DNA from 4 places in the Neobacillus sp. B4I6 genome. Region 2 is predicted to be linked to each of the others. Evidence: predicted binding sites of a transcription regulator. Region 2 holds the regulator's gene; each other region holds the start of a gene.
The links. Region 2 encodes LexA, which represses DNA repair genes until DNA is damaged. Its sites were predicted from a motif close to CGAACATATGTTCG; they were not measured.
Positions count from the first base shown of each region.

Region 1 (3,211 bases), 150 kb from region 2:
TTTACCTTTATGGCTAAAAATATGGGGGCAAGCATTTATTTGTGCTTTCTTTGGAGCTTACTTTTTCCCAAGAGTAATACAAAAAATTATGGTGAAAATTGTTTTTATAGAAAAACCTCCAAAAAGTACAAAACCGTTGCTTTAACTTGATTATAAAATTTATATAGTAAATAAAGGTAAAGGGGGCATTCCTTTAAGTTTGCAGTTTTCTTATTAGCAGTTACTTTTAAGATTAGAAATATTGTAGGATTCGCACTTTCATTTGAAATAATGTGAAATTTTTAGTGCGATTTATATGTGAAATTATTTACATAATTACTGGGAGGGATTTCTTATGTCAGTGAATTGGGTATCTGAAAGACAATACCAAGATATTATTTATCAGACATATAAGGGTATAGCAAAAATTTCAATTAATCGTCCACAGGTACATAATGCATTTACACCAAAAACTGTAATGGAATTAATTGATGCATTTTCCTATGCACGTGATGATGCAAATATTGGTGTTATCATTTTAACAGGAGAGGGAGAAAAAGCATTTTGTTCAGGCGGTGACCAAAAAGTCCGTGGACACGGAGGATATGTAGGGGAGGATAAAATTCCTCGCTTAAATGTATTAGATTTACAGCGTTTAATTCGCTTTATACCAAAACCGGTTATTGCAATGGTTGCTGGTTATGCAATTGGCGGCGGTCACGTACTTCAAGTTATATGTGACTTAACAATTGCTGCTGATAATGCCATTTTCGGTCAAACAGGACCGAAAGTAGGTAGTTTTGATGGAGGGTATGGTGCAAACTATTTAGCACGGATCGTTGGACATAAAAAAGCACGTGAAATCTGGTACTTATGCCGTCAATATAATGCACAAGAAGCTCTTGAAATGGGACTTGTCAATACAGTAGTACCGTTAGAACAATTAGAAGAAGAAACGATTAAATGGTGTGAGGAACTGTTAGAAAAAAGCCCGACAGCTCTTCGCTTCTTAAAAGCAGCTTTTAATGCTGATACAGACGGACTAGCAGGTATACAACAACTTGCTGGTGACGCTACACTTCTCTTCTACACAACGGATGAAGCAAAAGAGGGACGGGATGCATTCAAAGAAAAACGTAACCCAGACTTTAAGCAGTTTCCACGTTTCCCTTAAGGTTTCAAAAAATACTTAATGTAAAATCATTGGGTGTTTATTGTTTTACTTTGAAAAGTACATTATATCGTGATGGATAATCATATAATTATTTTCAGATGCCCTAACATCGAATAGTGTTTTAGTTTGTGAAAGATTCTACTTAAACTATAGGGTGCTTTAATTGAAGATGGAATCTAAAGACCGCTGTAAAGGTGGTCTTTAAATTTATTTACATATAGAACATTAGTTCGTATATAATGGTATCAAAGGAGATGATTCATAATGACAATACGTGACCGTGGTAAAATGAAATGGCAGTCGGCTTCTTTCATACCGCTAGCATTCGAAATGACCAGCGAAATGTTTAAGGATCAAGCTCGGACTGCTAAGCCAATATTAGACGAACATCAGACGGAAGAATTTGACCTGCGTATAGCATATGCCACAGAATACAACCATGCGGTAAAGCTTACCGTATGGGATGAGGGGTTTACTCACGACATTACAGGCCGTGTTCATTACTTCGATCCTATTACACATGAGCTGCGGATTGAGGTGAAGCCTGAACAATTTGAGCGGGTGACATACGATATTGTTGTCGGAGTCAAGGTTTTGAATTAAACGAACATCAAACATTGAGTCAGCCTTATATGGGTTGGCAATTTTTTTTATTAAGGACAGGTCGGTGTATTCACGTTCTAATTCTCGCCTTATTAAAGAAAAGCGGCAGGAGGGTTTAATTCCTATGCCGCTTTATTTGCTTACATCTTAATTCGAATTATGACCATATGGGCACTGTTCCAGGTTTTCGCTTGTAAAGCGTCTCGCGTGCAACCGTTGTTACAGGTATGTACAGATTTATATTTACGTGTTAGTCTTAATTAGGTAATTTCTTCCTTCTGAGTGATGGAAGAGGGAAGAGTCTCAAGGAGCGAATACTGGAAACGGCTGACGGAGCTCTGATCGTTCTGGATATGTGCTAGAAGCTTCACATTCCCACCGTCAGGCGATTTTGTGTTGCTTTCAAACCGCCCGAGATACCCCGTTTCCCGTAGCCCGTCTTTACTCTCAATTGTTGTTTATTATTTCTGGAGGTATTTTATGAGAAGAAGGTATTTAAGGGGTTCTGCTAATTCAAAAAAAGAAGATGCACCAAAATCCATTATATCAGATGCAACACTCGTCTTAGCATGTATTACAGGATTCGGTTATTGGGTCGCCTTCTCTTATGAAAAGGGGTATAAATCATATTACGAACTAAATGAGATATTTATTACTGACATTGGTATTAAGGAAATATTAATTTCTATAACTGCTATTTCCACATTACTTCTAGTTATCCAACAGGCTACTTATATTTATAAGCAATTAACACCCAATAAAAGCGTAAATCCCATCGTTTCCGCTTTTAGATATAAATTTGTACCAATTGCATTCCTGCTTTTTATTGCAGCTCTTATTATTCCAGGCAGTGTACATAATTTAATTTACTTAGTTATTGCATGGATTCTCATTGCAATTTGGCTTTTTTTATTTATCCCTTATGTTTACCATTGGAAAGTAAAAGGCTATAAAAATAAGATGGCACTCTCAGTTTCTAAAATAGATACTACTCCCTTAATTGAGAGGACAAAAAATATTTATAATATGAACAAACCTGCCTTTATTTTGTTAATAATTCTACTTGTTTTTTTATCATCAAATATTGCAAGTTTATATGGGGTTCGCCAAGCAAGTAACGAAGAAAATTACTTGGTTATACATCAGCATAATCATGATTACGCTGTACTTGATAATAATGATGGGAATTATATTCTCGCTCCACTAAATATTAAAAAAGCGATAATAAAGCCCAATTTTTTGATTATAGAAGGGAAATCAAATTTTACCAAACCTATTATTTTCAAATCAATGTATTTTAAAGATGGTTTAAAAGTAAAAAGATAATTGCCAATTGCCAATGATTAATTACGAAAGCCCCTCTTGAATCAGATGGGCTTTTTTATATTTACAGTAACTTTACAATTAGGCTCTCTTGAAATCAATTTAATTTTAAATTAATATATAAGCAAATAG
Region 1 covers NZ_JBNPWB010000002.1:2,919,173-2,922,383, reverse strand. The annotation lists gene QF028_RS16485 (DUF2798 domain-containing protein) at 1-145, shown strand, start outside; gene menB (1,4-dihydroxy-2-naphthoyl-CoA synthase) at 335-1,153, shown strand; gene QF028_RS16475 (YolD-like family protein) at 1,418-1,756, shown strand; gene QF028_RS16470 (hypothetical protein) at 2,237-3,082, shown strand.
Region 1: a site for LexA is predicted at 1,373-1,386, ahead of QF028_RS16475 (YolD-like family protein). Genes of this name have one in related genera too.

Region 2 (3,211 bases):
ATTCAATATATTCCTGGAATCTTCTATGAACCGTGGCTTTAGAAATGTTATAGCCAAAACCTCTAAGTGTAGCAGCTATTTCTGAAAAAATTAATCCATTTTTTCTTAACCGGACAATTTCTTCAATCGGAACTTCAATTTTCTCACGACCGGAGGCTTCTCCAAGATTTTTTAAGTTTTTTTCAGGTTTATAACCATTCTGAACTGCTCGCTTCATTCCACGTTTGATTTTTGCATTATGTAGTTTACGTTGGTACTCTTCAACCATACTTACGATGTTCAAAACCATGGAATCCGATTCTGAAAGCTGTAATTCTCCACTATGGGAGATACTATAAAGTTTAATATTTTCTTTTAAAATGCAATGCAAGAGTGCAATTTTGGCATTCCCCCTACCGAGTCGTGTTTCATCCTGAATTAAGAGGGCTTGTACCTGCTTATCTCTAATTAGTTCTAATAATTGAAATATCCCCTCACGATTGAAATCATAACCACTAGCCTTTTCTTTAATTACCCTATCAATCTCAAAGTGATAGGTGTTAGCTAGTTGCGTTAATTCCTCTTCCTGGCGCTTTAACGAAGATTCTTGTGTTTCCTTATTTGTGCTGACACGGCAGTATATAATTGCTTTCATAAAAGTTCCTTTCTATTCACCAACGGCGCTAGCAAATTCATTTGTAGATGAGACTTCTTTACTCACCGGAATGATAATTTCTTCACCTGGAAAAATTTGATCATCATCTAATTCATTATGCTTTTTTATCCAAGCAACAAATTCCTTGTTTGATAATGAATGTTGACCCGAAAATTGATCAGAGATTTCCCATAGTGAATCTCCTTCAGTGATTGTAACCTTTAAATAATCATCTTGCGCGTTCGAATGATGTTGGAATGATAATATGATTGAAAGTGAACAACTTAAAATAATAAGAGTAATAGCATAGGAGTATTTGTTCCATAATTTTTTCATAAATAACACCTCTTTAAGAATGTATGTTCGTTTTATTATTTTTATTATAAATCGAACGTTTGTTTGTTGTCAACTGTATTTTCGAACTTATGTTTGTATAAAAAATACGAACATGTTATAATAAAGACAACATTAACCAGGCGAGGTGGATTTTATCATGGCTAAAATATCAAAGAGGCAGCAAGATATCTTAGACTTCATTAAAAGTGAGGTTAAGAGTAAAGGATATCCCCCTTCAGTAAGGGAAATTGGAGAAGCGGTTGGACTCGCATCCAGTTCTACTGTTCACGGACATCTAGCAAGATTGGAAAGCAAAGGACTTATTAGACGGGATCCCACAAAACCAAGAGCAATTGAAATATTAGAAGCAGATGTTGCTGCACATATACCAAGAAATACAGTTGTCAATGTTCCAGTGGTTGGGAAAGTAACGGCAGGACTCCCGATTACAGCGATTGAAAATGTGGAAGAGTATTTTCCGCTTCCAGAAAGTCTTGCACCTGCAGATGAACAAGTTTTCATGTTAGAAATCATGGGTGAGAGTATGATAGAAGCTGGGATCCTAGACGGGGATTATGTAATTGTGAAACAGCAGCCAACTGCTAATAACGGGGATATTGTTGTAGCAATGACCGAGGAAGATGAAGCCACCTGTAAAAGATTTTTCAAGGAAAAAGATTACATACGCCTGCAGCCGGAAAATTCTACAATGGACCCTATTATCTTAAGGAATGTTTCGATTTTAGGTAAAGTCATTGGGGTTTACCGACATATTCATTAAGTTTAAGAGAGTTGGCATACACGTGCCGGCTCTTTTTTTGTTGTGGCTAATCAACCTCAAGCTGAAGCAATTACAGAATCCGGGATAGAGTGGGGCTACGTGACCGTTGTAGAAGAATTCCTACGAGGTGGGGCACGTAGAGGCGAACTACGTGACCTTTCCGCAAGAATTCCTACGAGGTGGGGCACGTAGAGGCGGACTACGTGACCTTTTCGGAAGAACTTCTACGAGTTGGAGCACGTAGAGCCGAACTACGTGACCTTTCCGCAAGAATTCCTACGAGGTGGGGCACGTAGAGACAGCCTACGTGACCTTTCCGGAAGAATTCCTACGAGGTGGGCACGTAGAGGCGGACTACGTGACCTTTCCGGAAGAATTCCTACGAGGTGGGGCACCTAGAGGCGAACTACGTGACCTTTCCAGAAGAATTCCTACGTGACGTTCCAGAAGAATAATAGTGAGGTCTGTCTCGTACTGTTGTCTCTATGCCAGAAGAGCTGCATTAATACTCAAAATAAAAAGGAGCAGCCATAAGCCACTCCTTTAATGCCTATTTCGCTATTCTTGCTTGTATTTCAGATAGTTTTACCTTAAAAAGCACTTTATATACTTTCGTGTCCCCTTCATTAAAACTGGAATGTGTAACATACGTTCCTTTCAAGGTCTTGCGCTGTTCATCAAATAGGAAACATTCCTGACCTTTTGTTCCTGATTCTATCAAACTTAAAATAAGATCAGGCTTCTTATACGTCTTTTCTCGTAGTATTTCTTGGGTTAGAGCATTACAAATTTGCAGTTTATACAATTTAGAGCACCTCCCAAATGTTTACAACTTAAGCATATATTATTTAGGATTAAGTAAACCGTAAAAATTGTGAATTTTTAAAGAACATCAAGCACCTCTTTTTCTATTCTATTCCTATTAATTTTATTTAGAATGATCTAGGATGCCTAATTGGAAAAAGAGCCATTGAAGTTATTGACGTTCGAAGTCGTTGAGAAGGAGCAATTTGGGTCGACAATCAGGCTTATTGGCTACCGTAATTGTTTAATGGAAAAACCGGGTAGCCAATGGATGGCATTTTTCACTGAGAGAATCTAAGAAAAGAAGCGCGACATAGAAAAACCCTGACGCCAGGCGCCAGGGCTTTAGATAATATTAATACATGCTCATATATTGATCGCGTTCCCATTGGTGAACGACTGTGCGGAACATATCCCATTCGATTTCTTTAGCTTCAAGGAAGTGTTCCATAATGTGCTCGCCAAGACCAGACACAATCACTTCATCAGCTTTCAGTTGATCTAATGCTTGAGCTAATGTTGCTGGAAGATCGATGATTCCTTCTTCGATTCTTTCTTCTTTGCTCATTACATAGATGTTTCTGTCAACTGGTGCCGGCGGAGTTAATTTATTTTTAATTCCGTCTAAGCCAGCTTTAAGAAGTACAGCCATTGCA
Region 2 covers NZ_JBNPWB010000002.1:3,064,983-3,068,193, forward strand. The annotation lists gene QF028_RS17215 (YneB family resolvase-like protein) at 1-634, opposite strand, end outside; gene yneA (cell division suppressor protein YneA) at 647-970, opposite strand; gene lexA (transcriptional repressor LexA) at 1,128-1,751, shown strand; gene QF028_RS17230 (hypothetical protein) at 2,302-2,556, opposite strand; gene QF028_RS17235 (hypothetical protein) at 2,707-2,853, shown strand; gene glnA (type I glutamate--ammonia ligase) at 2,911-3,211, opposite strand, start outside.

Region 3 (3,211 bases), 2.4 Mb from region 2:
CGTTACTTTCTAAGTTAAGAAAAACATTGAAATATTCATGTAACCGATCACTAACTGGACATCTTGCTGAGGGAATGAGACCTCCTGGGCTAAGTGAGTGGCAGGTCATTGAAACACCGGGTCATGCCCAAAGTCAAATTGCGCTTTTCCGGGAAAAGGATGGAATTTTGATTGGTGGAGATTTAATCTTAGCGCACATTTCGCCAAATCCATTGCTCGAGCCGCCTGCCCCAGGTGAAACAAAAAGAGCGAAGCCACTGCTGCAACATAATGACTCCATGAAGAAGCTGCTATTGTATCCGGTTCAATGTGTCTACACTGGTCACGGCGAGGAAGTCTACCAGTTAGCAGAGTTGATTGAAAAACGATTGATACGCCAACACGAGCGGGCAATGACGGTTCATAGCTGGTTAAAAGAAGAACAGCTCACCGTTTTTGAAATCTGTAAACGCCTGTTTCCATCTGTTTATCAGCGCGAACTGATGCTGACCCTTTCGGAAACCGTCGCACAACTTGACTATTTATCATCTATCGGGGAGATTATTAGTAAGAATACTAAGCCCGTGCTTTATCAAGCTAAGTAATATGCATTGGGTCAACTCAGATGAGGTGTAGAAATGGTTAGGGAACATTTAAAAGGTAAAAATATCGTGATTACGGGTGCCTCCGGAGGAATCGGAGCGGAAATCGCCAAGCTATGTGCGGCAAGCGGTGCCAATCTTGTTCTGCTTGCAAGAAGCATTGGTAAACTCGAGCAGCTGCAAACGGAACTACAGCAAAAGTATCAAGTAAAAGTGGATGTTTTCAAGCTGGATGTCTCGGATACAGCTCAGGTGCAGGAGGTTTTTCAACGGATTTTCGATAAAATCGGAGAGATTGATATCCTTGTCAATAATGCCGGCTTTGGAATTTTCCGTGAAGCTCATTTGGCGACATTGGACGAAATCAAGGGAATGTTTGATGTCAATGTCGTCGGGCTTATGGCCTGCACAAGCATGGTGCTGCCGAAAATGCGGGAACGGCGTTTTGGTCATATTATCAATATTGCTTCGCAGGCTGGTAAGATTGCCACGCCCAAATCAAGTGTCTATTCTGCTTCAAAGCATGCCGTACTTGGATACACAAACTCACTGCGGATGGAGCTTTCCGATTATAATGTACAAGTGACTTCAGTGAACCCTGGGCCAATTGCCACTAATTTTTTTAATATAGCCGATGAAAAAGGCACGTATGTTAAAAATGTGCAGAGATTTATGCTCAAGCCCGAGTACGTCGCTCAGAAGGTCGTTGACAGCATGCTGTCGAAAACAAGGGAGATTAATTTACCGCGCTGGATGAACATGGGGAGCGTTGTGTACGTGCTCTTCCCACGGCTGTTTGAGCGGATTGGCAGACGTGCTTTTAATCGGAAATAGTTTATAAGTAAATTAGGCCTCATTTTTAGAGGCTTTTTGTTTTGCTGTCATCCTGTTTCGACTTTGAAAATTGTCCAGCTCCAGCACCCTAGCGGCTAGTGTCCTTCGCTCTCCGCCCTACGATAAGTCAAGCACGAATGCGCCTTCGGCTCTTCGTGTTTCCTTTATCTCAGTTGGAGCGCTCCAGGCCATACGCCTCTGAACAGGGCGCTTACGCTTTTCTTTTCACTCTGCTAAATACTCATATACCGTATCATTCACAATCTCGTATAAATCTGCAGTTGGTTCCTCTGCTTTCGTTTGAAGGATCTGTTTGCTTAGCTTCTCCAAATCGTTGTCTCCAATAGGCATTGTCCCCGTTTCATAATACTGTTTAAAACAATTTTTGATCATCTTTGCCACCAATTTTTTATCCATAAACATGCACCTCACTATCCATTATACTATGTTTTCCTCGACTTCCATAAAAGAACGGTGTTCAAAAATTTCCATTGAATACGAACGCATATTCGCTTATGATAATGAATATAATAAAAAGGAACGAATGTTCGATATTCTGATTGTGAGGGAATGCCATGGTGGACTACAGCGCACTGCCGCAAAATAAAATTTTATGTGTGGACATGAAGAGCTTTTATGCCAGCTGTTCAGCTGTTATGTGGGGCCTTGACCCTATGGAGTGTTATTTAGCGGTGGTTGGTCAAAAAGAGCGGCAGGGAAGTATTGTCCTTGCTGCTTCGCCGCGTATGAAAAAAGAATTTGGCATCAAAACGGGTTCCCGGATGTTTGAGATTCCACAAGACCCCAGGATTCAAATTGTTGAGCCAAAAATGGCAACGTATTTGCGGATTGCTACCGAAATTTCTCGTGTCTTTAACCGCTATGTTCCAAAAGAAGCGATTCATGTCTATAGCGTCGATGAAAGTTTTATTAAAGTGGATGGTGCCATTCATTTGTGGGGGGATGCCCACACGATTGCCAAAAAAATAAAGGATGATATTGAGCGGGAGTTTCAATTGCCGTGTGCCGTTGGAATTGGCCCTAACATGTTACTGGCAAAGCTATGTCTTGATCTTGATGCCAAGAAAAGCGGAGTGGCCGAGTGGACATATGAAGATGTTCAGACAAAGCTTTGGAATGTGTCACCGCTCAGGGAAATGTGGGGGATCGGCAGACGTGTCGAAAAAACATTAAATGGGATGGGGATTTTCACTGTCGGTCAGCTAGCCCGTTATGATTTAGAAAAGCTAGAAAAGAAATTTGGTATCATGGGAAACCAGCTTTATCATCATGCCTGGGGAGTTGACCTTTCTGATTTGGGTGCACCGCTTATCCAAGGACAAATCAGCTTTGGAAAAAGTCAAATTCTGTTAAGGGACTATAAAGAGGAAGCGGAAATTAAGACGGTCATTTTAGAAATGTGTGAGGAAGTAGCAAGGCGGGCAAGGACGCATCGAAAAGCAGGGAGAACGATAAGTCTCGGAGTCGGCTACAGCCAGGATGAATTTGGCGGCGGTTTTCATCGCTCTAGAAGCATCGGCCAGCCAACGAATGTGACGATGGAACTGTACCGTGTGTGTCTGGAATTATTTCATGAGCATTACACTGGAAAGACGGTACGGCAGATCTCGATTGCCATCAGCAATATTGTTGATGACCGTGAGCTGCAGCTTGATCTGTTCGACATGGGTGCCTATAAGAGGCGAGAGCTCGGCTATGTGGTGGATACGGTTCGCAGACGCTTTGGTTCAGGTTCCTTGTTGCGTGCGGTTTCCTATACAGCTGCTGGAACGGCT
Region 3 covers NZ_JBNPWB010000002.1:672,667-675,877, forward strand. The annotation lists gene QF028_RS05180 (MBL fold metallo-hydrolase) at 1-584, shown strand, start outside; gene QF028_RS05185 (SDR family NAD(P)-dependent oxidoreductase) at 618-1,415, shown strand; gene QF028_RS05190 (YqzH family protein) at 1,641-1,832, opposite strand; gene QF028_RS05195 (DNA polymerase thumb domain-containing protein) at 1,991-3,211, shown strand, end outside.
Region 3: a site for LexA is predicted at 1,914-1,927, ahead of QF028_RS05195 (DNA polymerase thumb domain-containing protein). Genes of this name have one in related genera too.

Region 4 (3,211 bases), on a different contig from region 2:
TTGAAAGAGTGGCTTTCGATATTATTTTCGGGGTGAAAGTCGTGAATTAGGCGACATAGCGTCAGCCTTATGTGGGTTGGCGCTTTTTCTTATTAACTATAGCGTACTTTAATAGAACAAATTTCAGACCACATGAAGTGGTGTTTTTAGAACATAGAAAAAGCAAAGAGTAACCTCTTTGCCTAGAAAGGAATTAAATTATTAAGTCAGTATAGTCTCTCTTTTTTAGGCTTCATTCTTGCGAAATAGCCAGACTTCAACATTTTATGGAGTTCGTCACATGCTTTCCCTTTTAATACTGATTTTGCATAAGCTAGGTCAAGATTCATTCCTTTTGCATTTGCCCTCTTAACAACTTCTGTAATGCTGTTCGTGTAAGCATACTCCTTGATAATCCATTTTTCCAAGGTATCTGATTGATATTCCTCCACCAAAGTTATGTACTGTTGCAGCCTTCTTATTTCTGCTTCCGCTCTTGGAACAGTAATTAGTTTTGTAGCCATAAATTCACCTACCTTATTAGTGAATTTTCGACTAGTTTCTAATTATTCCTTTCGACAAATTTATGAACAAATATCAGCTTCTAATTAATTTTCTCGAAAATTTCCATCATGTATAATAATGAAGTAAATCTTTTCATGATTATTGTGCTAAGTTTGAATCAATAGGGACTGGAGTTAATTCAAATGAACTATTTTCTTGTTTTCCAAAATAAAAGTTATAAAGAAGAACGAACAGGTGGGTATTTATGGGCACCTCAAAAAAATGAGAACGGTCAAACTTTTCATCATTGGACTGATATGAAAATCATTCAAAAAACCAATATTATTTTTAATAGTTACAATGGGAAATTAGTTTCTGTTTTAATTGCAAAAGAGAATTGTAAAGAGCATGAAAGGCCGACTGGATTAAACCAATTAGATCTTTGGGAAAAAGATGGTTGGATAGTAAATGCCGAATACATTGATTTAGAGGAACCTATTACTTATAAGGATTACATGGAGGATATTTTAAGGCTCCAAGATAAAAAATATGCACCGTTTAATAAATCGGGACGGGGGAATACAGGTTATCTTTTTCGAGTGTCTACAGAACTGGCAAACTTTTTGTTTGAAATAATTGAAAGAACAAATGGCATTTCAAGGGAGAGGTTCCGAATTGAAAACAATATTCCAGAAGAAATCATAAACCAAATCGAAAATGATTTAGATTCGGTTACTACTCTAGATAAAACAGAAAGAGAAACGATTATTAAGTCCAGAATTGGCCAATCTGCTTTTAAAAAGGCTCTTTTAGCAATTGAAAAGAAATGTAGAATCTGCGGTGTAACGGATGAGAGGTTCCTAGTTGCAAGTCATATCAAGCCGTGGAGTGAATCAAATAATCAAGAGAGGCTGGACGTCAATAATGGATTGTTATTATGTCCAAACCATGATGCGTTATTTGACAAGGGATATATTAGTTTTGATGAAACAGGAAATGTTATGATTAAGGACAGTTTAGATGAGACAACGAAAATTCTTCTTAATATAAATGAAACAATGCGAATTAAAATGACTGAGCGGCAGCGAAATTATATGAAGTGGCATAGAGAGCGATGTTTGAAAAATTAGTGTGATTTGCGGAACCCACATTTTTACGGGCGGCTATACAATAGTTAAGACCGTAGAAAAAGTCGTCAAATATTTTATTTACATGCGGAACGTTTGTTCGTTTATAATAGAATCAAAGGAGATGATTCATTAATGACAATACGAGACCGTGGTAAAATGAAATGGCAGTCGGCTTCTTTCATACCGCTAGCATTCGAAATGACCAGCGAAATGTTCAAGGATCAATCTCGGACGGCTAAGCCAATATTAGACGAAAATCAAACGGAAGAGTTCGACCTGCGTATTGCATACTCAACAGAATACAATCATGAGGTAAAGCTAACCGTATGGGATGACGGATTTACTCACGACATTACTGGTCGTGTTCATTACGTCGATCCGATTACTCATGAGCTGCGGATTGAGGTGAAGCCTGGCGAATTTAAACGGGTGGCATTCGATAGTGTTGTCGCAGTCAAGGTTTTGAATTAAGCAGACACCATACATTAAGTCAACCTAATATGGGTTGGCATTTTTTTATTAAGGGCAAGTCGGCGTATTCCCGTTCTAATTTCCGCCTTATTAAAGAAAAGCGGCAGGACGGATAAAGTCCTTTGCCGCTTTCATTTTTTTTTGCGTCTTAATTCGAATTAAGACCATGGGCACGTGTTCCAAGTTTTTGCTTGTAAAGCGTCTCGCGAGCAATGGCCACCTTCTGAGTGATGGAGGAGGTAAGCTGAAAGCATCTTATGCCAATAACTGTGGGCATCCCTGTGGGTAACCATTTTCCTTAATTCGTCGTGTGTAAGGAAGAAATCCATGTACCCTGGAAAATGGCCGACATAGCCTTTGGGAAGGAGTTGGATGACTTCCTCCGGGGTACCATGGAAGTTCTGAATCCAATTGATCGCACCACCGCTTCATTCGATGACAACCGATCCGCAAGGTCTTTGCTGGAATTATGGAGTTTATGACAATGGCTGAACTAAAGAGCTACACTGTAAGTAGCATATCAGAGGCTGTTAAATTTATTTTTATTGATCCAATTAAGTGCCATGTGAAATTGATATAATAAATTTAACTAGAATAACGGGGAATGGTTTAACAATGGACATTTACATTAAACAGTGGAACGACCTTATATTGAATTGTAGCTTTGATAATACATATAAAATGGCATGGTCCAAGGCATTAGTTGAATTAACCGTTAATACTAACGAACCTATAGAAGATATTGTTATATTTGATTTTAACGATATTGCAAAGCTTTGTTTAAAGTATTATTGGAATCAAACAATTTACTTTGATTTAATACAAAGTCCGAACATAAAGAAACCTCCTGAAATCATTTCTTCTACTAAGGATTTAATAACGTTATTTTTTAATAAAAAGCAATCTGTTCAACCAATAAGATTTGAAAAGATAGACTTTACCACGAGTGGATTAGCACGTGAATATGAATTAGCGCTAAAAAACATTGTTAGAACACTAAAGCAAGATGTCTGTTGGCGTTTTAAAAACCTTAACAGTGAAACATACGAAATATATGAATTGTTTCGTAATGAGGGTAAGGTATTTTTTAATAAAAACTATGTATTAACTCTTAAAGAGTACAGTGA
Region 4 covers NZ_JBNPWB010000001.1:359,050-362,260, forward strand. The annotation lists gene QF028_RS01835 (hypothetical protein) at 207-503, opposite strand; gene QF028_RS01840 (HNH endonuclease) at 687-1,613, shown strand; gene QF028_RS01845 (YolD-like family protein) at 1,746-2,084, shown strand; gene QF028_RS01850 (HNH endonuclease domain-containing protein) at 2,700-3,211, shown strand, end outside.
Region 4: a site for LexA is predicted at 1,700-1,713, ahead of QF028_RS01845 (YolD-like family protein). Genes of this name have one in related genera too.